Regions from separate parts of the Sphingobium sp. SA916 genome, predicted to be linked through region 2. Evidence: riboswitches for the same ligand, from Rfam matches in the RefSeq annotation. Region 2 holds a riboswitch; the other holds the start of a gene.
What was found. Region 2 has a riboswitch for cobalamin ahead of A8G00_RS22505 (cobalamin biosynthesis protein CobG). Riboswitches for the same ligand answer to the same signal wherever they lie in the genome.
Positions count from the first base shown of each region.

Region 1: linked by a shared signal. The riboswitch ahead of A8G00_RS24250 (TonB-dependent siderophore receptor) and the one ahead of A8G00_RS22505 (cobalamin biosynthesis protein CobG) in region 2 are both predicted to bind cobalamin.

Region 1 is NZ_LXYF01000107.1:58,422-73,132, forward strand. It holds gene A8G00_RS24235 (ABC transporter ATP-binding protein) at 1-706, opposite strand, end outside; gene A8G00_RS24240 (iron ABC transporter permease) at 700-1,695, opposite strand; gene A8G00_RS24245 (ABC transporter substrate-binding protein) at 1,791-2,684, shown strand; gene A8G00_RS24250 (TonB-dependent siderophore receptor) at 2,692-4,506, opposite strand; cobalamin riboswitch at 4,676-4,891, opposite strand; gene A8G00_RS24255 (threonine/serine dehydratase) at 4,977-5,960, shown strand; gene A8G00_RS24260 (molybdenum cofactor guanylyltransferase) at 5,960-6,496, shown strand; gene cobA (uroporphyrinogen-III C-methyltransferase) at 6,557-7,345, opposite strand; gene A8G00_RS24270 (nitrate reductase) at 7,332-9,953, opposite strand; gene nirD (nitrite reductase small subunit NirD) at 10,034-10,369, opposite strand; gene nirB (nitrite reductase large subunit NirB) at 10,375-12,906, opposite strand; gene A8G00_RS24285 (NarK/NasA family nitrate transporter) at 13,204-14,460, opposite strand; gene A8G00_RS24290 (ABC transporter substrate-binding protein) at 14,687-14,711, opposite strand, start outside.
Region 2 is NZ_LXYF01000085.1:81,974-96,684, reverse strand. It holds gene cobN (cobaltochelatase subunit CobN) at 1-2,133, shown strand, start outside; gene cobO (cob(I)yrinic acid a,c-diamide adenosyltransferase) at 2,130-2,735, shown strand; gene bluB (5,6-dimethylbenzimidazole synthase) at 2,753-3,361, shown strand; cobalamin riboswitch at 3,434-3,656, shown strand; gene A8G00_RS22505 (cobalamin biosynthesis protein CobG) at 3,829-4,893, shown strand; gene A8G00_RS22500 (precorrin-8X methylmutase) at 4,893-5,522, shown strand; gene cobI (precorrin-2 C(20)-methyltransferase) at 5,519-6,238, shown strand; gene cobJ (precorrin-3B C(17)-methyltransferase) at 6,235-6,984, shown strand; gene A8G00_RS22485 (cobalt-precorrin-6A reductase) at 6,960-7,709, opposite strand; gene cbiE (precorrin-6y C5,15-methyltransferase (decarboxylating) subunit CbiE) at 7,708-8,916, shown strand; gene A8G00_RS22475 (cobalamin biosynthesis protein) at 8,913-9,278, shown strand; gene cobM (precorrin-4 C(11)-methyltransferase) at 9,275-10,057, shown strand; gene A8G00_RS22465 (cobyrinate a,c-diamide synthase) at 10,054-11,373, shown strand; gene cobF (precorrin-6A synthase (deacetylating)) at 11,370-12,125, shown strand; gene A8G00_RS22455 (hypothetical protein) at 12,131-12,334, opposite strand; gene A8G00_RS25950 (hypothetical protein) at 12,380-12,517, opposite strand; gene A8G00_RS22450 (SpoVR family protein) at 12,498-14,039, opposite strand; gene A8G00_RS22445 (YeaH/YhbH family protein) at 14,053-14,711, opposite strand, start outside.

The DNA.
Region 1 (14,711 bases), on a different contig from region 2:
ACACTTTGGCGAGATGCCCTGCCGTCAGCACGTCCAGCGGCGCGCCGTCGGCCACCGGCGAGCCGCGATCCATCAGCACCAGCCGGTCGCAATAGCGCGCCGCCATGCCCAGGTCGTGCAGCACGGTGACGACCAGCGATCCCGCCCGCGCCTCTGCCCTGAGCAGGTCCATGACGTCGATCTGATGCCCCGGATCGAGCGCGGCCAAGGGCTCGTCCGCGATCAGCGCGGGCGCGCCGACCGCCAGCGCCCGGGCCAGCAGCACGCGGGCGCGCTCGCCCCCCGACAATTCGGTCGCCACCCTGCCCTTCAGATGCAGTGCGTCGGCGCGCATCAGGGCGGCGTCGATCAGCGCCTCATCCTCCACGGAAAGGCGGGACAGCGGCCCCAGATGCGGCAGACGGCCCAGCGCCACCAGCCGCTCCACCGCCAGCGGCCAGTGCAGCGTCTGTCCCTGCGGCAGATAGGCGATGCGCCGGGCGATCTGCTGCCGGCCGAGCCGCGCGCTATCGGCGCCGTCGATCAGGACGGAGCCGTTTTCCCGTTTCACAAGGCCCAGCATGGCGCGGATCAGCGTCGACTTCCCTGCGCCATTGGGACCGATGATGCCGACCAGCTCGCCCGGCCCGAGCGCAAGATCGACGCCGCTTACCGCCGGATGGCGGCCCAGCCTGACGGAAAGCCCCTGTGCGCGGATCGTCACCATAGCCGCCTCTCCCGCATCAGATGCATCAGGAACACCGGAACGCCCAGCAGCGCCGTCAGCACCCCCAGCTTGAGTTCGCTGCCGGTCGGTATCAGCCGCACGCCGATGTCCGCCAGCGTCAGCAGCGCCGCGCCGCCCAGCAGGGAGGGCAGCAATATGGCGGAGGGGGAGCGGTCTGTCAGCGGCCGCACCAGATGCGGCACGATCAGGCCGACGAAGCCGATCGCCCCGGACACCGCCACCGCGCCGCCGACGCCGATGGCGACGCCCAGCATCAGGCGGATGCGCGCCCGGCGAAGGTCGATGCCGAGCGCCTGCGCCCCATCCTCCCCCAGCGTCAGCGCGTCCAGCGTCCGTCCGTCCGCGATCAGCAGCGCCGCCCCCACCACGACGCAGGGCAGCGCGATCCAGACATGGCCGTAGGCGCGGTTTTCCAGGCTGCCCATCAGCCAGCTCATGATCTCCATGGCGGCGAAGGGATTGGGCGACAGGTTCAGCGACAGGCTGATCCCCGCCCCCGCCAGCGTCGCGATGGCGATGCCGGCGAGGATCAGCGTGAGCGGGCTTTCCGCGGGCCCCGCGAGCAGGAACAGCGCGGCTATGCCGATCAGGCCGGTCATGATGGCGAGCGCGGGAAGCGCCAGCGGGTGCGCCTGCGCCAGCCCGAAATAGAGCGCGCCGACCGCGCCCAGCGCCGCGCAGTTGGATGCCCCCAGGACCGAAGGTTCGGCCAGCGGGTTGCGCAGATAGCCCTGAAGCGCCGCGCCCGCCAGCCCGAGCATCGCGCCGACGATCAGGCCAAGCAGCATGCGGGGCAGGCGCAGGTCGAGAAGGATGGCGCGGGCGACGTCATCGCCGCCGCCGCCGAGGACGGCGAAGATGCGCGCCGGGGAGAGCGGAACCGCGCCAAGAGTGAGGGAAGCAAGGGCGGCCAGCAGCGCCAGCGCCGTCAGCGTGGGGATCAGCAGCGGATGGCGCCGGGCGCTCATGGCTTGCGCGTCCTTCCCTGCTTGCTACAGCGTGCCGTGCTCCTGCGAAGGCGGGAGCACGTTGGTTTGTTGAGGCACGATCCGGGAGCAGCAGCGTGCGGTGCAGAATGATCTTTACAGCGTTCTGCGCCCTGGCCCTGACCGGCGCGGCGCTCGCCCAACCCCGGCGCATCGTGTCGCTCAACACCTGCGCCGACCAATATGTGCTCGCTCTGGCGGACCCGGCGCAGATCGCCGCGCTCAGCCCCTATGGGCACGACCCGGAACTGTCGGCGGCGGTCGGCAGGGCCCGCGCCTTCCGCACCCTCAAGCGCCCGGCGGAGGAAGTGCTGGCGATCCGCCCCGACCTGCTGATCGGCTTTCCTTCCGGCGGCAGCGTCGTCGGCGCGCCGCCGGGCGAGTGGCGGACCCTGGGGCTGGCGAGCGCGGACAGCTATGCCATGATCCTGACGCAGATCCGGCAGGTGGCGGCGGCGGTCGGCCATCCCGAACGGGGCGAAGCGATGATCGCCCGGATGAACCGCGACCTGGCCGCCCTGCCCCCGCCGAAGCGTCGTGGGGTTGCCGCCTATTATCAGCGGCGCGGCTATATGACCGGCACCGGCACGCTGGTCGACGACCTGATGCAGCGGGTGGGCCTGATCAATCTGGCCCGCAGGCTGGGCAAGCCGGCGCTGTCGCAACTGTCGCTGGAGGAGATGATCGCCGCCCGTCCGGACTGGCTGATCGTGGAGACCGGCAGCGAGAAGGTGGTCGATCAGGGGACGGAAATGCTGCACCACCCCATACTGCGCGCCATCCCGCGCATCCGCGTGCCGCAGGCGTGGACGGTGTGCGGCGGCCCCGCCTATGTCGAGGCGGCGCGGGGCATCGCAGCGCAGCTTGACGGCGCTGCGCACAAGGGCACAGCGCAGCTTGACGGCGCTGCGCACCAAGGCACGGCGCAGCGCAAGGGCACGGCGCGGGTGAACGCCGCGCCGCGCCATTAGGCTATTTTCAGAAGCGCGCACGCACGCCGCCGAAGGCCGACCGGCCGTAGGTGCCATAGCCATGGACCGTGGCGTATTTCTCATCGGTCAGATTGTCGATGCGGCCGTAGATTTCCAGATTTTCCCGGATCGGGAAGGATGCCCGCACGTCCGTCACGGCATAGCCGTCCAGCCGGATCGCGTTGGTCGCATCGTTGAAGCTGTCGCCTACCATCGTCACGGTCGCGCCGGTCGACAGGCCGAAGGGCCAGACATAGTCCGCCGAAACGCTGACCGCATCGGCGGCGCGGCGCGGGAGCCGGGCGTCGGTATTGCGGTCGCGCGCATCGACATAGCTGTAGGCGGCGGTGACGGTCAGCGCATCGACAGGCTTCAGGGCCAGCATCGCCTCCACCCCCTTGGCGCGGGTGCGGTCGAGATTATTGTAACCGCCGTAAAGACCGATCGAATAATCATAGTTGATCTGGTCTTTGGTGTCGCGGCGGAAAGCCGTGACGGAGAGGATCGCCCGGTCGCCGTCCAGCCTTTGGTCGAAGCCGATGTCGTAGCTTTTCGACCGCTCCGGGCGCAGGCCCGCATTGCCGACGTCGGCGCCGTAAAGCTGGTAGAGCGAGGGGGCCTTGAACCCCTCCCCATAGCTCATGCGGATGTTGGTCGCGCCGGCGTTGGGCGTGTAGTTCGCATTGGCGCCGAAGGTGGTCGCGCCGCCGAACTGGCTGTGATCGTCATGCCGCGCGCCGGCGGTCAGCGACAGGCCGGCGACCGGCTTCACGATGGCCAGCGCATAGACGCTGTCCATATCGGCCCGGTGGCTTTCGGTCGAGCCGAAGCCGGAGAAGTCGTAGTCGGGCCGTTCATGTTCATAGCCGAAGACCAGCTTCGCCTGATCGACCGGCTGATAGACGCCCTCATATTCGAAGCGCAGATTGGTGCCCGAATAGCCATAAGGGCCGAATGCGGATGTATAGTCGCGGTCCATGCGGAACCAGGTCACGGCCGCCCGGTTGGTGAGCCTGCCGTCGAACAGCGACAGGTTCAGACCGGCATAGCCGACATATTGATCGGATTTCGAGCTGTCGGCGGTGCTGTCCACCACGCCGTTGTCGGTATCCAGATCGGCATGGATATAATAGCCGCGCAGGTCGAGGCTGAGCGTATCGGTAAAGGCCAGCTTGAGCTTGGCATTGGCGGCGATATTCTCATACCCGTCCTTTTCCGTGCCGCTGGCGGCGGAGGAAATGCCGTCGGTGTTGAAATAGGCGATGCCGACGCCGCCCGAAGCGATGCCGCTGCCGCCCGAAACATCCGCCTTGGCGTTCAGCGTATTGCTGTAACCGTAATCGACCGAGGCATTGCCCGCGAAACCGGCGGCAGGCGTGCCGGTCATGATGTTGACGACGCCGCCTATGGCCTGGCTGCCATAGGCGATGGAGTTGGACCCCCTCAAAATTTCGATTCGCCGGATATTGCCGGTCAGCAGATTGCCGAAGTCGTACATGTCGCCGATGCCGCTGGTGTCGTTGACCTTGACCCCGTCGATCAGCACCAGCGTCTGCGTCGTTTCCGCCCCGCGCAACGAAACCCCGGTCACGCCGCCAAGGCTGCCGCTGCGGTTGAAGCGCACCCCCGGCGTGGTGGCCAGCAGGTCGACGACGCTGACGCTCTGGCGGGTGCGGATGGTGTCGGCGTCGATGACGGTGACTGCCTGGCCGACCTCGTCGCGCGGCTGTTCGATGCCCAGCGCGGTGACGATGATCTCATCCTCCGCCAGGGCGGGAGCGGCCGCGAGCAAGGCGGCGATGGAAATGGAAATCCTCAACATGGCTATATTCCCCCTGAGCGCCGGTGCAACATGGCTCAGGGCGTCCGCTCGCGCGGCCGGACGGGGGAAATGGCCGGCGCCCGTGCCCTCCCCCCGCACCGATGCGGCCCTGCGCCGCTTCGTCGCTCAGACGGAGAACACCGTGCCATGGCCATACCCTGGACCAAGGCAAGAGCGACCATGCGCCGGCAGGTCTCCTGGCTCGCGGGTCAATGCGGCGATGCACGCCTTCCCGGACTTGCGTCCAGTGGCCGGCCCCTGGGCCGAAGTGCATCGCGCTCACCGCTTACAGTTGCAGGGACAGCCGCGGAATAGGACGGTTTCCCGTCCGCACCGCATTCCCGTTTTCAGCCCCCTTCGGGGCACCGGCGCGATCTTCTTTTTGCGCGCGAAGGCATTGCCCCGCCCGCGTCCCGCGCCATAAGGGAAAGCGGCGGCCATGCCAAGAGGCAGCCATGGAAGGAGATTGCATGCCGTTCGCCATCAGCCCCGCCGATGTCGAGGATGCGGCGCGGGTCATCGCCCCTGCCGCCATCCGCACGCCGCTGCTGGAAAATGCGGCGCTCAACGCCCGCTGCGGCCGGCGCGTGCTGGTGAAGTTCGAAGGCGCGCAGCACAGCGGATCGTTCAAGTTCCGCGGCGCCTACAACCGGCTGGCCCGCCTGGACGCGGCGGAGCGGAAGGCGGGGGTCGTCGCCTGGTCTTCGGGCAATCATGCGCAGGGCGTGGCCCTTGCGGCGCGGTTGCTGGGCATGGCGGCGACGATCGTGATGCCGGCCGACGCGCCCGCGATCAAGACGGCGAATACGCGGGCGCTGGGCGCCGATGTCGTGCCCTATGACCGCTTCACCCAAAGCCGGGAGGAAATCGCCATGAGGCTGGTGAACGAACGGGGCGCGGTGCTGGTGCCGTCCTTCGACGATCCCTTCATCATGGCCGGCCAGGGGACGATCGGGCTGGAGATCATGGAACAGGCCGCCGAAGCAGGGGCGGAGATCGGCCAGATCCTCGTCAATTGCGGCGGCGGCGGCATGGTGTCGGGAATCGCGACCGCCGTGAAGGCGCGCCAGCCCGGCGTCGCGATCCTGGCGGTGGAGCCGGAAGCGTTCGACGATACGGCGCGCTCGCTGGCGAGCGGCGTGCGGGAAAGCGTATCGCCCGATGCGCGGTCGATCTGCGACGCCCTGCTGTCTCCCGCGCCGGGGGCGCTGACCTTTCCCATCAACCGGGCCTATCTGGCGGGCGGCCTCGCGGTGAGCGACGATCAGGTGCGCGACGCGATGCGCTTTGCCTTTTCGGCGCTCAAGCTGGTGGTGGAGCCGGGCGGGGCCGCGTCGCTGGCGGCGATGCTGGCCGGGCTGGCTCCGGATGCCGAGGGGGCGAGCGTCGTGGTGATCTCCGGCAGCAATGTCGATCCCGACAGCTATGCCCGGATCATCGCGGGCGGCGCATGATGCGGCTGATGGGGGCGGTTCTGGCCGGCGGGCGGTCCAGCCGGTTCGGCAGCGACAAGGCGCGGGCGATGCTGGACGGGCGCAGCCTGCTGGAGCATGCGGTGGCGGCGCTGGGGCGGCAGGTCGAAACCGTGGCGGTCTGCGGCCGGCAGGTGGAGGGGATGATCGGGCTGGCGGATCGCCCGGCTGCGGACATGGGGCCGCTGGGGGGCCTGAACGCGGCGCTGCATCATGCGCGGGCGCTGGGTTATGACGCGGTGCTGACGACCGGATGCGACGTGCCCGCCTATCCGGACGGGCTGGCGGAGGCGTTGATCGGACAGGGAGCCGCCATCCTCAAGGGGCAGCAGCTGATCGGCTTCTGGCCTGCTTCCCTGGCTGGCGAGTTGGACGCGCATCTGGCGGAGGAGAATAACCGGTCGATCCGTGGCTGGCTGGAGCGGGTGGACGCGCGGATCGTGGAGCGGCCGGAGTTCGTGCTGCCCAACATCAACCGGCCGGAGGATCTGGAGGATCTGGCAAGGAGCGGTCGATAGGATAACAGGCTCCCGGGAAGGCGCTCGGACGAGACAAGTCGCTCGCGAGAGCGCGGTCCGCTATGATGACCCGGTCAGCGCGACGCTCGCCATGCTCTCCACCGGCGCATGCGTCCCGGCCACCGCCTCCCCGATCAGCAGCAGGGTCGGGTCGTCGTCGCTGATCGTCCGCACCAGAAAGGCGAGCGCCGACAGCTTGCCGCGGATCAGGCGTTCATTGGGCAGGGAGACGTTGACCGCCACCATCACCGGCGTTTCGGGATCGCGTCCGGCGGCGATCAGGCAGCGGCCGATCTCGCCCGCCGCCGCGCGGCCCATATAGATGCCGAGCGTGCCGCCCGGACGGGCCAGCGCTTCCCAGTCGAGCCGCAGCGGCTCGCCCGCCTTCAGATGCGCCGTCACCAGCGTCAGTCCCCGCGCCACCCCGCGCAGGGTGAGCGAGGCATGCCCGCTCGCCGCCGCCGCGCTGGCCGTGGTGACGCCGGGGCAGATGCGCACGGCAACGCTCGCCTCCGCCAGATGGGCCATCTCCTCCGCCGAGCGGCCGAAGACCGAGGGGTCGCCGCCCTTGAGGCGGACGACGCGGCGACCCGCCCTGGCGGCCGCGAGCAGCAGGTCGTTGATGCTGCCCTGCGCCTTCGAATGGCGGCCCGAACGCTTGCCGACGCTGACCCGCTCGACGCCTGAGGGGATGAGGTCGATCACGCCCGGCCCGACCAGCGCGTCGTGGAAGACGACATCCGCCGCCGCGATCAGCCTTTCGGCCTTGCGGGTGAGCAGGTCCGGATCGCCCGGCCCCGCGCCGACCAGCCAGACCTGTCCGGGGGCGATAAGATCATTCGGCTGCATGAAGCGTCTCCTGCATGTTTTGGGCAAGGATGTTGGCGAGCGCGGGCCGGCACGATCCGCAATTGGCGCCCGCGCCCAGCGCCCTGCCGATGGCGGGCACATCGACCAGTTGCCGTTCGCGGATCGCGGCGACGATCTGGTTGAGGCCGATGTCGAAGCAGACGCAGACGGTCGCGCCCTTGTCTCCAGCCGCGCCCGGTCCCCGCGCCGCGAGGACGGAGCCGCCCACCCCCTCTGCCTGCAACTGGCCGATCAGCCAGTCGCGCGAGGGCAGCAGGCCGCTGCGCGTCACGAACAGCACGCCGTTCAGCCTGCCTTCGCCGATGGTCGCGATGCGGCGCGTGCCGCGCGATGCGTCCATCGCCTCGACGCGGTCGCCCTTCGGAAGAAAGGCGTCGAGGCGGGCGGGGTCGCCATTGCCGGCGATTTCGTAGAGCGCGCCGCCCGGCACGGCGATCCGGGTGGACCAGAGGCAGGGCAGCTTCACCGGCTGCCCGATCCCTTCCCGATCGCGCAGGATGAGGAAACCGCTCCACTCGGTCGCGACCTTCCCGACGCTGGCCGGGGTGGATTTGAAGCCGGGCTGGCCCGAATGGGGATCGACCAGCGGACGCGGGAGCAGGCCGGTGCGCCCGCCGCTGGACGTCTGGTCCGTCCAGTGGATCGGGGTGAAGATTTCGCCGCGCCGCTGGCCTTCGTTCAGGCTGACGCGGAAGATGCTGTTGCCCTGCGCCGTCTCGACGCGGGCGAGGTCGCGGTCGGCAATCCCCAGCGCCGCCGCGTCCCGCGGGTGGATTTCCACCAGCGGCTCTTCGCGATGGCGGGCGAGTTTAGGGGACAGGCCGGTGCGGCTCATCGTGTGCCACTGGTCGCGATAACGGCCGGTGTTGAGCGTCATCGGCCACTGTTTCAGCGGCTCCTGCATGTCCATCTGCTTCGTCAGGACCAGCCGCGCCCGGCCGTCCGGCGTCGGGAAGCGGCCGTCGGCAAAGGGCGTGCCGCCCCAGCGGAACGGCTCCATGGCGTCATAGGCATCATTGCCGATGGCGGCCCAGGCGCGCAGGTTCAGCACCCGCTGCCCATCATTGCCATAAGCGGTGAGCCGCGCATGTTCGCGCCAGATGTCGGCGGGCCGATCATAGGCGAAGGCATTGCGCCACCCCATGCGGCGCGCGACCTCCTTGACGATCCACCAGTCCGGCTTCGCCTCTCCGGGCAGCGGCAGGAAGGGGCGCTGGCGGCTGATCGTGCGGTCCGAATTGGTGACGGTGCCGTCCTTTTCCCCCCAGCCGGCGGCAGGCAGGCGGACATGGGCATGCGCGCCCGTATCGGTGTCGGCCATGATGTCCGACATGACGACGAAGGGACAGGCGGCCAGCGCGTCCCTGACCCGGTTCGCGTCGGGCATGGAGACGGCGGGGTTGGTCGCCATGATCCAGAGCGCCTTGATCCGGCCTTCGTTGATGGCGCGGAACAGGTCGACGGCTTTCAGGCCCGGCTTGGTGGCCATGGCGGGGGCGGCCCAGAAGCGGCCCACCCGCTCTACATTTTCCGGCGCGAAATCCATATGGGCGGCAAGGCTGGAGGCAAGGCCGCCGACTTCCCGCCCGCCCATGGCGTTGGGCTGGCCGGTGATCGAGAAGGGCGCCGCGCCCGGCTTGCCGATGCGGCCGGTGGCGAGGTGGACGTTGATGATCGCGTTCACCTGATCGGTGCCGCGGATCGACTGGTTGATGCCCTGGCTGAACAGCGTCACCGTGCGCGGCGTGGCGGCGAACAGCGTGTAGAACTGCTCCAGCAGCGCGGGCGCGACGTCGCAGGTCTTCGCGGTCGTCCAGAGATCGTGCCCGGTGCGGACATGTTCCCAGAAACCCTCGGGCGCGCTGACATGATCGGCGAGGAAGGCCGGATCGGTGAGCCCCTGCTGCGCTATCCAGGCCAGCAGGCCGTTCATCAGGGCAACGTCGGTGCCGGGCTTCACCGGCAGATACAGATCGGCCCCTTCGCAGGTTTCGGTGCGGCGCGGGTCGATGACGACCAGTTTCGTGCCGCGCGCGGCGCGGGCCGCCTGTATGCGCTGATAGACGATGGGGTGGCACCAGGCGGTGTTGGAACCCACCAGCACGATCAGGTCCGCCTGCTCCAGATCGTCATAGCTGGCGGGCACGACATCCTCGCCGAAGGCCCGGTTGTGTCCGGCGACGGCGCTGGACATGCAGAGGCGGCTGTTGGTGTCGATGTTGGAGGAGCCTATGAAGCCCTTCATCAGCTTGTTGGCGACATAATAATCCTCCGTCATGAGCTGACCGGAGACGTAGAAGGCCACGCTGTCCGGGCCATGACGATCGATGGTTTCGCGAAAGCGCCGGGCGACAAGGTCCAGCGCCTTGTCCCAGCCTGCCCGCCTGTTGCCGATCATCGGGTGCAGCAGGCGGCCGGTCAGCCCTGTCGTCTCGCCCAGATGCGTGCCCTTGGAACAGAGGCGGCCGGCATTGGCGGGATGCGCCGCGTCGCCCCTGATCGTGACCGAGCGCGGGCCGGTCGGCGTCGCTGAGATGCCGCAGCCGACGCCGCAATAGGCGCAGGTGGTGCGGATGGCGCGCTCCATTCACCCCTCCCCTTCGGGTTCGCCTGTGGGGGCTGCCCCGGCCCCTCCCCTGAAGGGAAGGGGGTTTTTGCTGTGCCGGTTCACGCCGCCGCCCTCGCCTGCTCCGGCGGTGCTATCAGGATGCGGTCTCCTTCCATCCGCACCGCTATGGTCGGGGTGCAGCCCTTATCCCCGCCCTGCGCCTCGCCCGTTCTGAGCGCGATGGTCCAGTTGTGCAGCGGGCAGGCGACGCTGTGGCCGTGGACGATGCCCTGACTGAGCGGGCCTTTTTTGTGCGGGCATTCATTGACCAGCGCGAAGACATGGTCGTCGCCGGTGCGGAACACCGCGATTTCCTTCTCTCCTGCGATCTGCACGGTACGGGCGCCGCGCTGGGGAATGTCGGCCAGCGTTCCGATGTCGATCCAGTCGGTCATGTCGTTCACTCCGCAGCGATGGCGCCAAAGGGCATTGGGGGTTCGAGGGGCTGGTGCAGTTCGCTGTCCGCACCGGCTGCGCGCTGCGCCCAGGGATCATCCTGGGAGAAGCTCTGCGAATAGAGGAAGCGGCTGCGCAGCGCCTCGCGGCCTGCTTCGTCCTCGACGATCCGGCTCTTCACATAGTCGACGCCGACGCGCTCTATCCACGGCGCGGTGCGCTCCAGATAGCGGGCTTCCTCGCGGTAGAGCTGGATGAAGGCGGCGCAATGATCGAGCGCCTCCTGCTCGGTCGAAACCTTGCACAGCAGGTCGGTGGCGCGGACATGGATGCCGCCATTGCCGCCGACATGCAGTTCATAGCCCGAGTCGACGCAGACCACGCCGAAGTCCTTGATCGTCGCCTCCGCGCAGTTGCGGGGACAGCCCGACGCCGCGATCTTGAACTTGTGGGGCATCCACGATCCCCAGGTCATCCGCTCGATCCTGACCCCCAAGCCCGTGGAATCCTGCGTGCCGAAGCGGCACCATTCGGACCCGACGCAGGTCTTCACCGTGCGCAGCGACTTGCCATAGGCATGGCCCGACACCATGCCGGCGGCGTTGAGATCGGCCCAGACGGCGGGCAGGTCTTCCTTCCTGATGCCGAAGATGTCGAGCCGCTGGCCGCCCGTCACCTTCACCATGGGCGCGTTGTACTTCTCGACCACGTCGGCGATGGCGCGCAGTTCCCTGGGGCTGGTGAGGCCGCCCCACATGCGCGGCACGACCGAATAGGTGCCGTCCTTCTGGATGTTGGCGTGCATCCGTTCGTTGACGAAGCGGCTCTGCTGGTCGTCCCGATATTCGCCCGGCAGCGCGCAGAGCAGATAATAGTTCAGCGCGGGGCGGCAGGAGGAGCAGCCGTCCGGCGTCGACCAGTGCAGCAGTTGCATGACTTCCGGGATGGAGCGCATATTCTGCGCCACGATTTCCCGCCGGACATCGTCATGGGTGAAGCTGGTGCATTTGCACAGGGTCTTCGGGCCGGACTGGACCTCATCGCCCAGCACGACGCTCAGCAGATTTTCGACAAGGCCGGTGCAGGAGCCGCAGCTTGCCGACGCCTTGCAGGTGGCGCGCACCGCGTCGAGGCTGCACGCGCCCTTTTCGATGCAGGCGACGACCTGGCCCTTGGCTACGCCGTTGCAGCCGCAGATCTCGGCATCGTCCGAGAGCGCCGCAACGGCCGCCTTAGGGTCCAGCGCGCCCCCTCCCGAGGCGCCAAGGGCGGCATAAGCCTGACCGAAGATCAGCAGGTCGCGAATGCCGCTGACATCCTCCTCGCGCTTCAGCAGGTCGAAATACCAGCCGCCATCGACCGTGTCGCCATAGAGCACCGCGCCGACGATCCTGTCGTCCCTGACGACGACGCGCTTGTAGATCCCGCGCGAGGCGTCGCGCAGGACGATGTCCTCGCACCCCTCTCCGCCCGAGAAGTCGCCGGCGGAGAAGACGTCCAGACCCGCGACCTTGAGCTTGGTGGAGGTGACGGAACCCCTGTAGCCGCTATGCCGGTCGGTCAGGCCGTCAGCGAGGCTGCGGCACATCTCCCACAGCGGCGCGACGAGGCCGTAGACATTGCCGTCATGCTCGACGCATTCGCCGACAGCGAGAATATCGGGGTCGCTGGTGACCATATGGTCGTCGACCCTGATGCCGCGATCGACCTCCAGCCCGGCTTCGCGGGCAAGAGCGGTCGAGGGACGGATGCCCACAGCCATCACCACCAGACTGGCGGGGATTTCGCGGCCGTCCTTCAGCCGGACGCCCTCGACCTTGCCGTCGCCATAGATAGATTCGGTGTTGGCGCCGGTCAGGATGGTCTGGCCCCGGCCCTCCAGAGCCGACTTCAGCAGCCAGCCCGCCGCTTCGTCGAGCTGCCGCTCCATCAGCGTGTCCATGAGGTGGATGACGGTCACCTTCATGCCGCGCAGGGTCAGGCCATGTGCGGCTTCGAGGCCGAGCAGGCCGCCGCCGATCACCACCGCGTCGCCGCCCTTTCCGGCGGCCTCCAGCATGGCGTCGACATCCTTCATGTCGCGGAAGCTGATGACGCCGGGCAGGTCCTTCCCCGGAACCGGGATGATGAAGGGGTCCGACCCGGTGGCGATGAGCAGCTTGTCATAGCCGACGGTGCGACCCGATTGGCTCGTGACGGTCTTTCCGGCGCGGTCTATCGCCGTCACCGGATCGCCCGCGATCAGTTCGATATTGTTGTCGCTGTACCAGTCGCGGCTGTTGATGATGATGTCGTCGAAGCTCTTTTCCCCGGCCAGAACCGGCGAGAGCATGATGCGGTTATAATTTACATGGGGCTCCGCGCCGAAGATGGTGACGCGGTAACGGTCCCTGTCCCGCGCCAGCAGTTCCTCGACCGCGCGGCAGCCGGCCATGCCGTTGCCCACCACCACCAGATGTTCGCGAACATCGTCCGAAGGCATGAAGAGCGCCTCTTCACTGGCCGTTTCCGGTCCGGCGTTGTTCTGAAAATCCATCCTTCGACTCCAGAAAAGAAAAAGGCCGCCATCCGGACCCCCGGTCCTGAAACCGGAAGTCTGGATGGCGGCCTTGCCATCATAAGCGCCTTGATCGTCCGTCTGTGGACCACCGCGGCTATGGAAGAAGGACAACCCTGTCCCTTGCATTGCAGCATATGCTCTTGACGATTCGGGTCAAGCGATTCCTCGCAGCACGAGGTATTTTTGTTGCGGCGCCCCTGCGCCTTGCCGCAGGCGCGAAAAGGGCGGCGGCCTGTCGTGGGCCGCCACCTCCCTCTCCTTGCCGTAACCCGATCAGATGCGCGCTGCGCCGGTCCAGGTCGCGCGCCAGCGGGCGCGGACCAGCGTGATGCCGAGGAAGGCGGCCAGCGCAAGGCCCGCGAAGATCAGGAAGCCGGGCGCGAAGCTGCCGGTGAACTGCCTGGCGATGCCCAGCGACGAGGCGAGATAGAAGCCGCCAATGCCGCCCGCCATGCCGACCAGCCCGGTCATGACGCCGATTTCCGCCTGAAAGCGCTGCGGCACGAGCTGGAAGACCGCGCCGTTCCCGACGCCCAGCGCCAGCATCGCGGCGACGAAGAAGCCGAGGGCGGAGAGCAGCGTCGGCGCATAGGCGACGCCCGCCAGAGCCAGCGCGGCAGCGATATAGACCATCATCAGCGCCTTGACGCCGCCGATCCGGTCGGCCAGCGCGCCGCCCATCGGGCGCACCAGCGACCCGGCGAAGACGCAGCCGGCGGTGCAATAGCCCGCGACCACCGGGGTAAGGCCGAATTGATCGGTGAAGTAGATCGGCAGCGAGGCGGCCAGTCCCACGAAACCGCCGAAGGTCACCGAGTAGAAGCCCATCAGCCACCAGGCGTCGGCGCTTTTCAGCGGATGGAAATAATCGACCAGCCGCTTGGGCGCGGGCGCATCGGGCGCGTTGCGGGCCATGACCATATAGAGGATGAAGACGATGGTCAGCGGAATGCAGGCAAGGCCCAGCACCGCGTTCCAGCCGAACAGCCTGGCCAGCATCGGCGCGAACAGCGACGCCAGCACCGTGCCGGAATTGCCCATGCCGGCAAGGCCCATCGCCTTGCCCTGATGTTCGGCGGGATACCAGCGGCTGGCGAGCGGCAGCGCGATCGCGAAGCTGGCCCCGGCAAAGCCCAGGATCACGCCCAGCGCCAGCGTGCCGCCGAAGCTGTCGACGCCGAGAAGCCATGCCGTGAAGAGGCCGAGGATGACGACCGCCTGGCTGATCGCCCCCGCCTGCTTGCAGCCGATCCGATCGACCAGCAGGCCGTTGACGACCCGCAGCACGGCGCCCGCCAAAGTCGGGACGGCGACCATCAGGCCCTTTTCGGCCGGCGTCAGGCCCAGGCTTTTGGAGATGGAGGGGGCCAGCGGTCCCAGCAGCACCCACACCATGAAGGCAAGGTCGAAATAGAGGAAAGCAGCGATGAGCGTGGGCGTGTGCCCGGCCTTCCAGAAACTGGTCTGGCCGGCTTCTCCTTCAACCCCCGGAGCCTGGTCCTCCGGACGCTCCCAATATGCAGTTGCCATGATGACGTCCCTCGAATCTTGTGAAATGGGCACGAAAAAAGCCGCTTCCGGACCTCGCTCCTGCGAAATCCGGCCAGCGGCTTTGCTGTATGATCGGAGGGAGAACGCGATCCCGACCTTGGGAAGGGCTCATCCCGGAAAACGCGCCTCGTCGCGCGACTCTCATCTTATCTCGCGATTCGATCCATGTTGCAAGGCACAAATTGGCGAGCGCGAGGGCGGGATTTCAGAAGCTGGCGAGGAAATCCTCG
Region 2 (14,711 bases):
GTCGTCCATGTCGGCAAGCACGGCAATCTCGAATGGCTGCCGGGCAAGGCGATCGCGCTGTCCGAAAACTGCTTTCCGGAAATCTGCGCCGGGCCGATCCCGCAAATCTATCCGTTCATCGTCAACGATCCCGGCGAAGGCACCCAGGCCAAGCGTCGCATCGGCGCCTGCATCGTCGACCATCTGACGCCGCCATTGACCCGCGCCGAGAGCTACGGCCCGCTCAAGGAACTGGAGGCTCTGGTCGACGAATATTATCTCGCCGCTGGCATGGACCCACGCCGGCTGGAAACGCTGCGCAAGGACATTCTGGCCCTCGCCGCCTCGCAAGGGCTGGACAAGGATTCAGGCGCGCAGGGAAGCGGAGACGAGGCTTTAGCAGCGATCGACAACTATCTGTGCGAACTCAAGGAAATGCAGATACGTGACGGGCTGCACGTCTTCACGCAAAGCCCGAAGGGTCCCCTTCGCCGCGACCTGCTCATTTCCCTTGCCCGCTGCCCAAGGGGTATGGACGATGCCGGCCAGCAGTCCCTGCTCCGTGCGCTGGCGGATGATCTGGGGCTGGATTTCGACCCGCTCGACTGCACGATGGGCGCGTCTTGGGCCGGACCCCGGCCGGAAGCGCTGCAAAGCCTGACAGGAGCACCTTGGCGCAGCACGGGCGACACGGTGGAACGGCTGGAACTTCACGCCATCCGCCTGCTCGATGAGTTGGAACATCGTCATTCCCGCGCGTGCGGGGATGACGGCAGTTGCCGGAAAGGCGCTCCCGGTCCACGGAGCGCTGCGGTTCTCAAGGCTATCGAAACCGATCTCGCCCCGCGCGTCGATGGCTGCGGAGAGGCCGAAAAAGCCGCACTCCTCAAAGCCCTCAACGGCGATTTCGTCGCCCCGGGCCCTTCCGGAGCGCCCACCAGAGGTCGCCCCGACGTCCTCCCCACCGGGCGCAATTTCTATTCGGTCGACACCAGGGCCGTGCCCACGGTGGCGGCATGGAATCTCGGGCAGCGCTCCGCCGATCTCATCGTGCAGGACTATCTCCAGCGCGAGGGCGACTATCCCCGCGCCATCGCCCTTTCCGCCTGGGGCACCGCCAATATGCGGACCGGCGGCGACGACATAGCGCAGGCGCTGGCCCTGATGGGCGTCCGGCCCCGCTGGGACTGGGCTTCGGGCCGGGTCATCGGTTTCGAGGTCATGAAGATCGCGGAACTGAACCGCCCCCGCGTCGACGTCACCTTCCGCGTGTCCGGCTTTTTCCGCGACGCCTTCCCGGAACAGATCGACCTGATCGACAGCGCCGCCCGCGCCGTCATGGCGCTGGACGAGCCGGACGAGGACAATCCGGCCGCCGCCCGCCACCGCATCGAAACCGCCGCGCTGATCGCGCAGGGCACGCCGGAAAAGGCCGCGCGGCGCCGCGCGGGAAGCCGCGTTTTCGGTTCGAAACCGGGCGCCTATGGCGCCGGCCTCCAGGCGATGATCGACGAGAAGATCTGGCACGACCGGTCGGACCTTGCCAATGTCTATCTCGACTGGGGCAGCTATGCCTATGGCGGCGGGGTGGAAGGCGACAGCGAACGCAGCCTCTTCACGCAGCGCCTGACCGAAGCCGACGCGCTGATCCAGAATCAGGACAATCGAGAGCACGACCTGCTCGACAGCGACGATTACTACCAGTTCGAAGGCGGCATCGCCGCGGCGGTCGAGCATCTCTCCGGCAGGAGGCCGCTCAGCTATCATAACGACCACAGCCGTCCCGAACGTCCCGTCATCCGCACGCTGGAGGACGAGATCGGCCGCATCGTCCGCGCCCGCGTCACCAACCCCAAATGGATCGCGGGCATGATGCGCCACGGTTACAAGGGCGCGTTCGAGATCGCGGCCTCCGTCGACTATCTCTTCGCTTTCGCCGCCACGACCCATGCGGTGAAGGACCATCATTTCGACGCGGTCCACGCCGCCTTCATCGAGGATGAGACGGTCCGCGCCTTCATGGCGGAAGCCAATCCGGCCGCCCTGCGGGAGACCGCCGCCCGCCTTCACGAAGCGCTGGACCGCGCCCTTTGGAAACCCCGGTCGAACAGCGCCGCCATGCTTCTCTCCCAACTCAAGGATGCCCCGCAATGATCGAACGCACGCCCGAACAGCATGCCGAAAAGATGAAGAAGAAACAGGCCGCCCATGACAGGATCATGGCGACCAAGACGCAGGAAAAGGGCCTGCTGATCGTCCACACCGGCAAGGGCAAGGGCAAGACGACCGCCGCGCTCGGCATGGTGGTCCGCGCCATCGGCCATGGCAGGAAGGTGGGCGTCGTGCAGTTCGTGAAGGGCGCGATGACCACCGGAGAAAAACGGGTGTTCGATGCGTTCCCCGACAATGTCGAATTCAAGCCGATGGGCGAAGGCTTCACCTGGAACACGCAGGACCGGACGCGGGACATTGCCCTTGCACGCGAAGCATGGGATGAGGTGAAACGCATGATCGCCGATCCGGCCTATGACATGGTCCTTGCCGATGAACTCAACATCGTCCTGCGCTACGACTATCTTCCGGTCGAAGAGGTGCTGGAGGCCGTGACCGCCAGGGGCGAAATGAAGCATGTCATCGTCACAGGCCGCAACGCGCCCGAGGCGCTGACAGAGGCGGCCGATCTCGTCACTGAAATGACCCTCGTCAAACATCCCTTCCGCAGCGGCGTGAAGGCCCAGCCGGGAATCGAATTCTGACACACACCGCCTTCGACATCGCCGCCTTCGAGGAACTGGTGCACCTGCGCCGCGACGTGCGCCATTTCCTCACCGATCCGCTGGACGAGAGCGAGGTCGAACGGCTCCTTGCCCTCGCCCATAGCGCGCCTTCCGTCGGGCTGTCGCAGCCCTGGCGTTTCGTCCGGATCGAAACGCCCGCCTTGCGCGAGGATCTTGCCGCTCATGTCGACGCGCAGGTGATCGAGGCGGGCAGTATCTATCGGGGGGAGGAAGACAGGCTGTACCGAAGCCTGAAATTGCACGGCCTGCGCGAAGCGCCTGTGCTGTTCGCGGTCTATTGCGACGAAGGCACGGAAACCGGCCACAGGCTGGGCGCGATCACCATGCCGGAGGCGCGCCGCTATAGCTGCGTGATGGCGATCCACACCCTCTGGCTGGCTGCCCGCACGCGCGGCATCGGCATGGGCTGGGTTTCGATCCTCGACCGCCCGACCGTGGACGCCCTGCTCGCCATTCCGGAAAACTGGCGCTGCCTCGGCCTGCTGTGCCTGGGCTATCCGGTGAGCGAGGAGGCGACGCCGGAACTGGAGAGGCGCGGCTGGGAACATCGCACCGACTGGCATTCCACCATCGTCACGCGCTGACGATTCCCGTCCGAAGGCCTCTTCCCTTTCCTTTCCGCCCGGCCTATGAGCGTTTTTGGAGCGGGTTCCGCCCGCTCCATCGATCGCGTCGGTGCCCCGAAGGGGCTTAAATGGGAACGCGGTGCGGGAGGAGACTCCCTAATCCGTGGCTGTCCCTGCAACTGTGAGCGGCGAGCAAGGCAAGGACGTGCGGTTCCCCCCCGGGGAACGGCCAGCCACTGGAGCGATCCGGGAAGGCCCGTGCCGAAGCGACGACCCGCAAGCCAGGAGACCTGCCGAACGCAAAGGTCGCTCTAGCCATGGTCCAGGGGATGGTCACGGCTCGGTTCTCCGCACGGGCGACGAAATGCGGCTGGGGGTGAACCCTCCGGCCGTCGTTGCGACGTGGGAGGTAAGGTCCGTTGCCAGACGCGCAAAGCGCATCGTCCGCCGCCATTCGCGGCTGGTGCCCGACGGCATGGCGCCCGATGATGGCGGGCGACGGGCTGCTGGTGCGGGTCCGTCCACCGCTGGGCCGCCTGACCGTCCCCCAGGCCATCGGCCTTGCCGAAGCCGCACGTCTTCACGGCAATGGCCTTGTCGATCTCACCAACCGGGCCGCGCTCCAGCTTCGCGGCGTGACGGAACAAGGCCATGGCCCGCTGCTCCGGCACCTTGTCGCCCTGGGCCTTGCAGATCACGATCCGGCCCGCGAAGCGCGCCGCAATTTCCTGCTCGCTCCCGATTCATCGCCCGGGGATGACACGGAAAGCATCGCGCTCAGCCTGATCGCCCACATCGATGAGCTGCCCCAGCTTCCTTCCAAGATAGGGATCGCCATAGATGCCGGGCCTGCGCCCTGTCTTGCCGCCGTCCCCGCCGATTTCCGGTTCGAGCGCAGCGAGGCGGGCAGGCTGCTGCTGCGGGTGGAGGGGCGTCCGCTGGGTTCGCCCACCAGCGTTGAAACGGCGGCGCGCGACCTGATTGCGCTTGCCCGCTGGTTCCTTGCCACGGGCGGCGGCGCATTGGGCCGCGCGGCCCGGCACGAAGCCCCGCTGCCCACCGCTGCCGACATCGCGCCCGCGCCGTCCCGCCCGCTGTCCCAATTGCTGGCGGAGGCATCGGGGCCTTTCCACGGCATTCCCTTCGGTCAGCTTGACGCCGACAGCCTTATCGCGCTGGCCGGGAAACCGCATGTCACGGCCCTGCGCCTCACCCCATGGCGCGGCTTGATCCTGGAAGGCGACGCAGACAGTGCGGAGCACGCCTCCCCTGACGGCCTGCTCCGCGTCGACGCCTGCCCCGGCGCGCCCGCATGCCCGCAGGCAAGCGTCGAAACCCGCGGCCTCGCCACCCGGCTCGCGCCCCTTGTCGAAGGGTCGCTGCATGTGTCCGGCTGCGCCAAGGGCTGCGCCCGCCAAAGGCCCGCAGGGCTGGTCCTCACCGGACGGCAGGGCCGCTTCGACCTGTCCCGCAACGCCCGCGCCGGATCGCCGCCGGAAACGACCGGCCTGACCGCCCGACAAATCCTCGCCCTTTTCGGAAGGCCCTGATGCCCCACAGCTACGAAACCGACGGAGCCGCCATCTACCGGCAGTCCTTCCGCACCATTCGCGCCGAAGCCGACCTTGCCCGCTTCTCGCCCGAGGAGGAACGCATCGCCGTCCGCATGATCCATGCGGCGGGCCTGGTCGGACTTGCTTCCCACATCCGCTTTTCCCCGTCCTTCGCCCGGGACGCCATCGCCGCGCTTCAGGCGGGCGCGCCGATCCTCTGCGACGCGCGCATGGTGTCGGAGGGCATAACCCTGAAGCGCCTGCCCGCCGACAATCCGATCCTCTGCACCCTGAACGATCCGCAGGTGCCTGCCCTGGCGGCGCAAATGTCCAACACCCGCTCGGCCGCGGCGCTCGAACTCTGGCGCCCGCATCTGGAGGGCGCGCTGGTTGCGATCGGCAATGCCCCGACGGCGCTTTTCCATCTGCTCAACATGCTGGAGGACCCCGACTGCCCCCGCCCGGCCGCGATCATCGGCTGCCCCGTCGGCTTCGTCGGCGCGGCGGAATCGAAGGAAGCGCTCTGGCGCAGCCGGCCCGTCCCCTGCTGTATCGTGGAGGGTCGCCCCGGCGGCAGCGCCATCACGGTCGCGGCGGTGAATGCGATAGCGAGCCCGGCGGAATGAGCGGCGGGACCATCCATGGCGTCGGCCTGGGACCGGGGGCGCAGGACCTGATGAGCGTCCGCGCCGACCGGCTGATCCGCAATGCCCGGCACATCGCCTATTTCCGCAAGAGGGGAAGGTCGGGCCATGCCCGCAGAATCGTGGAGGGCATGTTGCGCGCCGATGCCGTCGAATATCCGATGGAATATCCGGTCACGACGGAAATCCCGCTGTCAGACCCGCGCTACAATGATCTGCTCTCGACCTTCTATGCCGATTGCACGGCGCATCTGGACGGGCTTTCGGCACGCGGCGAGGATGTGGTCGTCCTTTGCGAAGGCGATCCCTTCTTCTACGGCAGCTTCATGCACCTGCACAGCCGCCTTGCCGCGCCGGTGAAGATCGTCCCCGGCATCACCGGCATGTCCGGCGCCTGGACCGCCAGCGGCATGCCGATCAGTTGGGGCGACGATGTCCTGACGGTGTTGATGGCCACCCTGTCCGAAGAGGAACTGACCCGCCGCATCCGCGACAGCCATGCTCTGGTCGTCATGAAGATCGGCCGCAACCTTCCCAGGCTTCGCCGCGCCGTCGAAGCCGCGGGCAAGCAGGACAGCGCCTGGCTGGTCGAATATGCGACCATGGCGGATCAGCGCATCACCCCGCTGACGGAAGCGACCGACGTCACCGCCTATTTTTCGATCCTGCTGGTCCACGGACAGGGCCGCCGTCCATGACCGGATGGGTAGTGGCAGCCGGTCTTGGTCCGGGAGCGGACGCGCTCATCACGCCGGAGGTGTCGGATGCGCTGGCGCAGGCGAGCGACGTCATCGGATACATCCCCTATGTCGCCCGGGTGGCCCAAAGACCGGGCCTGACGCTCCACGCCTCGGACAATCGGGTCGAACTCGACCGCGCCGCCCATGCCCTGGCCCTCGCCGCGCAGGGCAAGCGGGTGGCGGTGGTTTCCTCGGGCGATCCGGGGGTCTTCGCCATGGCCTCCGCCCTGTTCGAAGCCGTGGAGGCAGGGCCGGAGGACTGGCGCGACCTCGACATCCGCGTCCTGCCCGGCATCACCGCCATGCTCGCCGCCGCCGCAAGGGCGGGCGCGCCGCTCGGCCATGATTTCTGCGCCATCAACCTGTCCGACAATCTCAAGCCCTGGCCGCTGATCGAGCGCCGCCTGCGCCTCGCCGCACAGGCCGATTTCGCCATGGCCTTCTACAATCCCCGTTCCCGTTCCCGGCCGGAGGGTTTCGGGCGGGCGCTGGCGATCCTGCGAGAGGAATGCGGCGAGGACCGGTTCATCCTGTTCGCCCGGGCCGTCTCCACGCCGGAGGAAACGCTGAGCGTGGTGCCGTTGAGCCGCGCCACTGCGGACATGGCCGACATGCGCACCATGGTCATCGTCGGTTCCAGCCGCACCCGGCTGATCGAACGCTCCGGCCCGCCGATCCTCTATACGCCGCGCTCCGCCGCATGACCCAGCCATTGCAGCACCCCGGCGACCTCATGCGTCACCTGCGCCGCTGGACAGGCCGGACGCTCGATCATCACGACCGGCAGTCCCAGCATCCGCGCGGCGACCAGCTTCGCCCGCGCGCCGCCGCCACCCGCATTTTTCGACACCACGCAGTCGATGCCATGGGCGCGCATCAACTGCATGTCGCCCTCCACCGTGAAGGGACCGCGGTCGATGACCAGCGCATGATCGGGCAGCCCCGGCGCAACGGCGGGCATATCGACGAAGCGCAACAGATAATGATGCTGAGGCTGCACGGCGAAGGCGTCCACATGCATGCGCCCCAGGGCCAGCATCACATTCCGCCTGGCTCCCTCCAGCGCCGCCACCGCCCCGGCCATGTCCGGCACATGGGTCCAGCGGTCTCCCTCCGCCGCGGTCCAGGGCGGCCGGGTCAGCATGATGTGCTCTACCCCCGCCTCCCGCGCCGCGCCAAGGGCATTCCCGCTCATCACAGCGGCGAAGGGATGAGTGGCGTCCACCAGATGGGTGACGCCTTCCTCCCGCAAATAGCGCGCGAGGCCGGCCATGCCCCCGAAGCCGCCGACGCGCACCGGCACCGGCTGCGCCCGTGGTTTGTCCGTCCGCCCCGCATAGCTCAACACCGCGCGAACGCCCCGCTCGGCAAGAGCAGCCGCAAGCGCGCTCGCTTCCGTGGTGCCGCCCAGAATGAGGATATTGGACATGCCCGATACTCCTGACGGTCCGTGGCTGACGATCGTCGGCATCGGGGAAGACGGCCCGAATGGCCTGTCGTCCGCCGCCCGCGAAGCGCTGGAGAAAGCCGCGCTCGTCGCCGGAGCGCCGCGCCATCTTGCGCTGCTGCCAGCCCTTAGGGCCGAAAGCCTGCCCTGGCCAGTCCCGTTCGCGGCCGGCGTTCCGATGCTGCTCGCCCGCCGTGGAGACCCAACCGTCCTGCTTGCCTCCGGCGATCCCTTCTGGTTCGGCGCGGGGAGCAGCATCACGCGGCATTTGCGGCCGGATGAATGGACGGCGCACCCTGCCCCCTCCACATTCTCCCTTGCCGCCGCGCGGCTGGGCTGGGCGCTTCAGGACGTGGAATGCCATGGCCTCCACGCCGCGCCGCTGACGCGGTTGCGCCACGGTCTCGTGCCCGGCCGCCGCTCCATATTGCTGCTGCGCGACGGGCAGGCGGCGGGCGAGCTTGCCGCCTGGCTGACGGAACAGGGCTTCGGCCGTTCGACCCTGCATGTGCTGGAAGCGCTGGGCGGCCCCCGCGAACATATCCGCCAGTGCACGGCCGAAGCGCCGGACCTTGCCGATGTCGCGCATCCCGTTGCGGTCGGCCTGTCCGTGGCGGGCGAAGGCAGGACGCTCCCCCGCTCCAGCGGCATCCCCGACGACTGGTTCGACCATGACGGCCAGATCACCAAGCGCCCGGCCCGCGCCCTGACCCTGTCCGCCCTGGCGCCCCGCCCCGGCGAGACATTATGGGACATAGGCGCAGGTTCCGGCTCCATCGCCATAGAATGGCTGCTCGCCCATTCCTCCACCCAGGCCGTCGCTTTCGAGGCCGATCCGGATCGCGCCGCCCGGGCGCGCGCCAATGCCCTTCATCTGGGCGTCGACCGCCTGACCGTCATGGAAGGCAGAGCCCCCGACATCCTGACCGGCCGGACCCGCCCCGAGGCCGTCTTCATCGGCGGCGGGCTGAGCCAGTCCCTGCTCGCGACATTGTTCGCCCTGCCCGGCGGTCCCACGCGCCTTGTCGCCAATGCCGTCACGTTGGAATCGGAAGCGCTGCTTGCCAAATGGCATGCCGACAAGGGCGGCAACCTGCTTCGCGTCGAGCTTGCGCAGGCGATGCCCCTGGGCAGCCGTCGCGGCTGGCGTTCCGCCTATCCGCTGGTGCAGTGGAGCGTGACGCTATGATCGTCGCCGGCTTCGGCTTCCGCCACAGCGCGTCGCTCGCTTCGCTGGAATCGGCGCTGGAGCAGGCGACGGGCGCCATGATCGCCGTCGACGCGCTGGCAACCCTCGATGGCAAGGCCGGGCAGCTTGCGCCATTGGCGCGCAAGCTCGCCCTGCCCCTGATGGCCGTCGGCGTTGAAAGGCTGGCGGAACAGCCCGTGGCCACCCGATCTCCCGCCAGCATGGCCGCCCATGGCACCGGCAGCGTCGCCGAAGCCACGGCCCTCGCCGCTTCAGGGCCCAAGGGCCGCCTGCTAGCGCCCCGCGCCTTCTCTTCCGACCGCCTCGCAAGTTGCGCCCTAGCCGAAAGCCCTGCCTCTTGACCGTTCATTTCATCGGCGCCGGTCCCGGCGCGCCCGACCTCATCACCCTGCGCGGGCGCGACCTGATCGCGCGTTCTCCGGTCTGTCTCTATGCCGGATCGCTGGTGCCCGCCGCCCTGCTCGATCATTGTCCGGCAGGCGCGCGGATCGTCAACACGGCGCCGCTGACCCTGGACGAGATCGTCGCCATCATCGTCGATGCCCATCAAGCGGGGCATGACGTCGCGCGCCTTCATTCCGGCGACCTGTCCGTCTGGTCGGCCATGGGCGAGCAGCTTCGGCGGCTGAAAGCGATCGGCATTCCTTTCAGCATCACGCCCGGCGTCCCCTCCTTCGCCGCCGCCGCTGCCGCCATCGGCGCCGAACTGACGCTGCCCGAACTCGGCCAGTCGGTGATCCTCACCCGGACGCCGGGACGCGCCAGCGCCATGCCGTCCGGTGAAAGCCTCTCCGCATTCGGCGCGACCGGCGCGACGCTCGCCATCCATTTGTCGATCCATAATCTGGCGCAGGTGGTGCGCGACCTGATCCCGCATCATGGCGCCCATTGCCCCGCGGCCGTGGTGTGGCGCGCAAGCTGGCCGGATCAGCGGATCGTGCGGGCGACGCTGGGCACCATCGGGGAAGCTGCTGCGGACGGGCCCGAACGGACCGCCATCATTCTTGTCGGCCCGGTGCTGGGCAGCGAGGATTTCGCGGAAAGCAGCCTCTACGCGCCCGGCTATGACCGCCGTTTCCGACCGGCCAGCGCCGACTCCGCCTTCATCGACAAGCCATGACGCCGGGCCTTCTGATCGCGGCGCCCCGTTCAGGATCGGGCAAGACGACCGTCACGCTGGGCCTGTTGCGGGCCTTTTCCCGGATGGGCATCAGGGTACAGCCGTTCAAGTCCGGCCCCGACTATATCGACCCTGCCTTCCAGCAGGCGGCCAGCCGCCGCCCCTCCTTCAACCTCGACAGTTGGGCGATGTCCGCATCGCAGATGGCGACCGTTGCGGGCCGGGCCGACGCAGAGCTGATCGTCGCGGAAGGCGTGATGGGCCTGTTCGACGGCGCCCCCGCCATCGGGGAAGCCGGCACCGGCGCGAGCGCGGACATCGCGGCGCTGTTCGGCTGGCCCGTCCTTCTCGTCATGGACGTGTCGGGCCAGAGCCAGTCCGCCGCCGCCATCGCCAGCGGTTTCCGTGGCCTTCGTTCCGATATTTCCATGGCCGGCGTCGTCCTCAACCATGTCGCCAGCCAGCGCCACGAACGGCTGATCCGCGCGGCGATGGAGGAGGCGGGCATCCCCGTCCTGGGCGCCATACCGCGCTCCGCCGCGCTCCACCTTCCGGAGCGTCATCTGGGTCTGGTCCAGGCGGCCGAACAGGCCGATCTCGACCGGATCATCGACCGGATGGCGGACATCGTGGCGACCCATGTGGACCTCAACGCCGTCCGGCGCGCGGCCCGGTCCACCCCGGCGCAGGATCGCGCTTCAATGCCGACCCTGCCGCCACCCGGCCAGCGCATCGCCATCGCCCGTGACGAAGCCTTCTCCTTCACCTATGCGCATCTCCTGTCCGGCTGGCGGGATGCAGGCGCCGAAATCCTGCCCTTTTCCCCCCTGGCCGACGAAGCCCCGGCAGCCAATGCCGATGCGGTCTGGCTCCCCGGCGGCTATCCCGAACTCCATGCGGGCCGGATCGCGCAGGCGGCCCATTTCCTTTCCGGCCTGCGCCACCACGCACTGGACCGTCCGATCCATGGCGAATGCGGCGGCTATATGGTGCTGGGACAGGCGCTGATCGATGCCGACGGGCAGGCACATGCCATGGCCGGCCTGCTCGGCCTCGTCACCAGCTTCGCGGAACGGCGCCTTCATCTTGGCTACCGACAGGCGCGCTTGCTGGCGCCGATGGGCGGCATGCCTGCGGGAGCGATGCTGAACGGCCATGAATTCCATTATTCCACCATCGTCGAGCAACCGGACAGCCCGCTCGCTCATGTGACCGACGCGGAAGGTCAGGCCGTTCCGTCGACGGGATCGCATCGCGGCCGTGTCACCGGCAGTTTCTTCCACCTCATCGCTCCCGCTTCGAAAGCCTCCTCATGATCAGCATCGACCTTATCGGCATCGGCACGGGCAATCCCGATCACCTCACCCGCGCCGCGGTGAAGGCGATGAACGACGCCGACCTCATCCTGCTGCCCCGCAAGGGCGACGCCAAGTCTGACCTCATCGACCTGCGCCGCGCCATTTGCGCCGAACTGCTGACGCAGGCGGTGAAAATCGTGGAATTCGACATGCCCCGGCGAGCGGACCGGACCGATTATGTCGGCGCCGTCCTCGACTGGCACGATGCCATCGCCTCGCTCTGGATGGAGCAGTTCGCGCGGCACCTTCCCGAAGGCGGCAGGCTCGCCCTGCTGGTCTGGGGCGATCCGTCGCTTTATGACAGCAGCCTGCGCATCGCCGGGCGCCTGCTGGGCGTGAAGGTCCGCGTGATCCCCGGCATCACCAGCGTACAGGCGCTGACCGCCGCCCACGGCATCTGCCTCAACGACCTTGCCGATCCCGTGCTGATCACCACCGGCCGGCGCCTCAGCGAACGCGGCTGGCCGGACTGCGCCGACAGCCTGATCGTCATGCTGGATGGCCATTGCGCCTTCCAGACCCTGCCGCCAGAGGGTCTCGACATCTGGTGGGGCGCCTATCTGGGATTGCCCCAGGAAAGGCTCGCCCAGGGTCCGCTGGCCATGAGAGGGGCCGAAATCGCCTCATGCCGCGCCGCGCTCCGCCAGGAACACGGCTGGATCATGGACATCTATCTTTTACGAAGGCGCACGACGGTCCGACGACCCTGAAGCCGTCAGGCGACGTTCGGCATCAGTTCGATGATCGGCCTGCTAGCGGCCTGTCGCATGCCGCTCGATGCCGTTTCGGCGCGGCGGCGGAACTCGGCAGCCATTGCCTGATGCATCATGCGCGCCGAAGCATCCGCGGTGGTCGCTGCCAGTTGATCATGCATTCTTGCCCGGTCTAGACATTCTTCTGGCGTAAGAGCATTCGTCATGAATCGAACTCCTGCCTGTCGCAGGGCCCATCCTCTCCACCGCCTTCAGAGCGACAGATCCGACTTCGCCCACGAAAAACCGGCGGACAACTTAACCTTTCCCATCATCGATTGAAAACGGAATCTTGCCGCAGCCCTTTTCCCGTCCGCCGCGCGCACCGGTTCAGCGCAGCCAGGCCGCATTGGGCTGCGCGCTATGGCTTTTCAATTCCTTGCGCGTTTCGGAATCAACCTCCTTCAACAGCACTTCATAACCCCAGAGATTCGCCAGATTTTGCAAGACCATAGCGGCATCGCGGGCCTCCAGTTGGACGCCGTCCAGCACCGAATGCTCGACGATCAGCTTGCGGTCGCCGGCCAGGTCGACATCGACCACCTGTATGTCGGGTTCCTGCCGCCCGATTTCATATTCCCGCGCCAAGGAGCGCCGAATCCGGCGATAGCCGCGCTCATCATGAATGGCGTCGACCCGCAGTTCCGATTCGCCCTGCTTGTCGAGGATCTTGAACAGCCGCCATTGCCGGATCAGATGTGGGCTCAGAAATTGCGAAACGAAGCTTTCGTCCCGATAATTGGCCCATATGTCCTTCAGCACCTCCATCGGGTCGCCCGATCCGGCAATATCCCCGAACCATTCGCGATCCTCCTCCGTCGGCGCACGGCAGACCCTTTCGATGTCCGACATGATGCCGAAGCCCAGGGCATAGGGGTTGAAACCGCCAAATTGTCCTGAATCATAGGTGGGTTGATAGACGACATTGGTATGGGATGAGAGGAATTCCATGAAGGCGCCGTCGGTCAGCCATCCCCGTTCGTGCAGCGTCGTCATGATGCGGTAATGGGTGTAGGTCGCAGCGCCTTCGTTCATCGCCTTGGTCTGGCGCTGCGGGTAGAAATATTGCGCGATCAACCGCACGATCCGCAAAATCTCCCGTTGCCAGCTTTCCAGCCGGGGACCGGACTTTTCCAGGAAATAGAGGATATTTTCCTGCGGCAGTCCCAGCGCCGCCCGTCTGGCGTCGCTGGGGATCGCATCCGCCTTCGCTCCAGTGGGCACGGTCCGCCACAGATCGTCATAGATGCGGTCGCGATAGGCCTGCCGTTCCGCCTCCCGCGCCGCCTCCGCCTTCAAGTCCCTTGGGCGGACGCGCGGATAGCGATGCACGCCCTGGTTCATCAGCGCATGGGCGGCGTCCAGCACCCGCTCGACCGGCAACTGACCGTAGCGCTCCTCGCACTGCGCGATGTAGCGCTTGGCGAATTCCAGATAATCCAGAATTCCCTCGGCATCGGTCCATTGCTTGAAGACATAATTATTCTTGAAGAAATGATTATGCCCGAAGGCCGCATGGGCGATGACCAGCGTCTGCATCGTCGCGCTGTTTTCCTGCATCAGATAGTTGATGCAGGGATCGCTGTTGATGACCAGCTCATAGGCCAGGCCGCGCAGCCCCTTGCGGTACATCATCTCATTGGTCACGAACTGCTTGCCGAAGGACCAGTGTTTGTAGAAGAGCGGCATGCCGATGGAGGAATAGGCGTCCAGCATCTGCTCCGCACTGATGACTTCTATCTGATTGGGATAGATGTCGAGCTTCATTTCCTGGAGCGCGATGGGCTCGATCGTTTCGTAAATGCGGTTGATGAGCGCGAAGTCCCAATCGCTTCCCGTGAACAGCGGGGCGGACGCCAGTTCGACCGTCATGCCGGTTCCACCATCATGAACTCCGCTCCGCCACGCCCTTGCGCTGGAACAACTCCCGGAAAACCGGATAGATTTCCCGCCGATGATGCACCTTGCGCATCACGAAATTGCGGTTTGCCTCGCTGACCGGGGCATAGGCCTGCCACAGTCCCGTCGTCGTGCCGATGGTCTCTATGTCGGCGAATTCCTCTCGCCCGACTTCCAGATAGGCGAAATATTGGCTGAAGGGCAGGATTTCCTGCTGCATCAGGCTGACCACCCGGCCATTGTCGGACTGCATGGTGTCGCCGTCCGACGCCTGCGCCACATAGATGTTCCAGTCATCCGGACGGAAGCGTTCCTGCACCACCTCGATCAGTTTCTCCAGCGCGCTCGACACCAAAGTGCCGCCCGTCACCGTGCTGTAGAAGAAGGTCTGCTCGTCCACCTCCGCCGCCCGGTCGGTATGGTGGATGAACACCACCTCCACATGCTCGTAGCAGCGCGACAGGAACAGGTGCAGCAGCGCGAAGAAACGCTTCGCCAGATCCTTCATATGCTCCGTCATGGAGCCGGAGACGTCCATCAGGCAGAACATCACTGCCTGGGCCACGGGCTTGGGCACCGTCTCAAACCGGCGATAGCGCAGGTCCACAGGGTCGATATAGGCGATCAGGTTGCGGCGGCGGATGA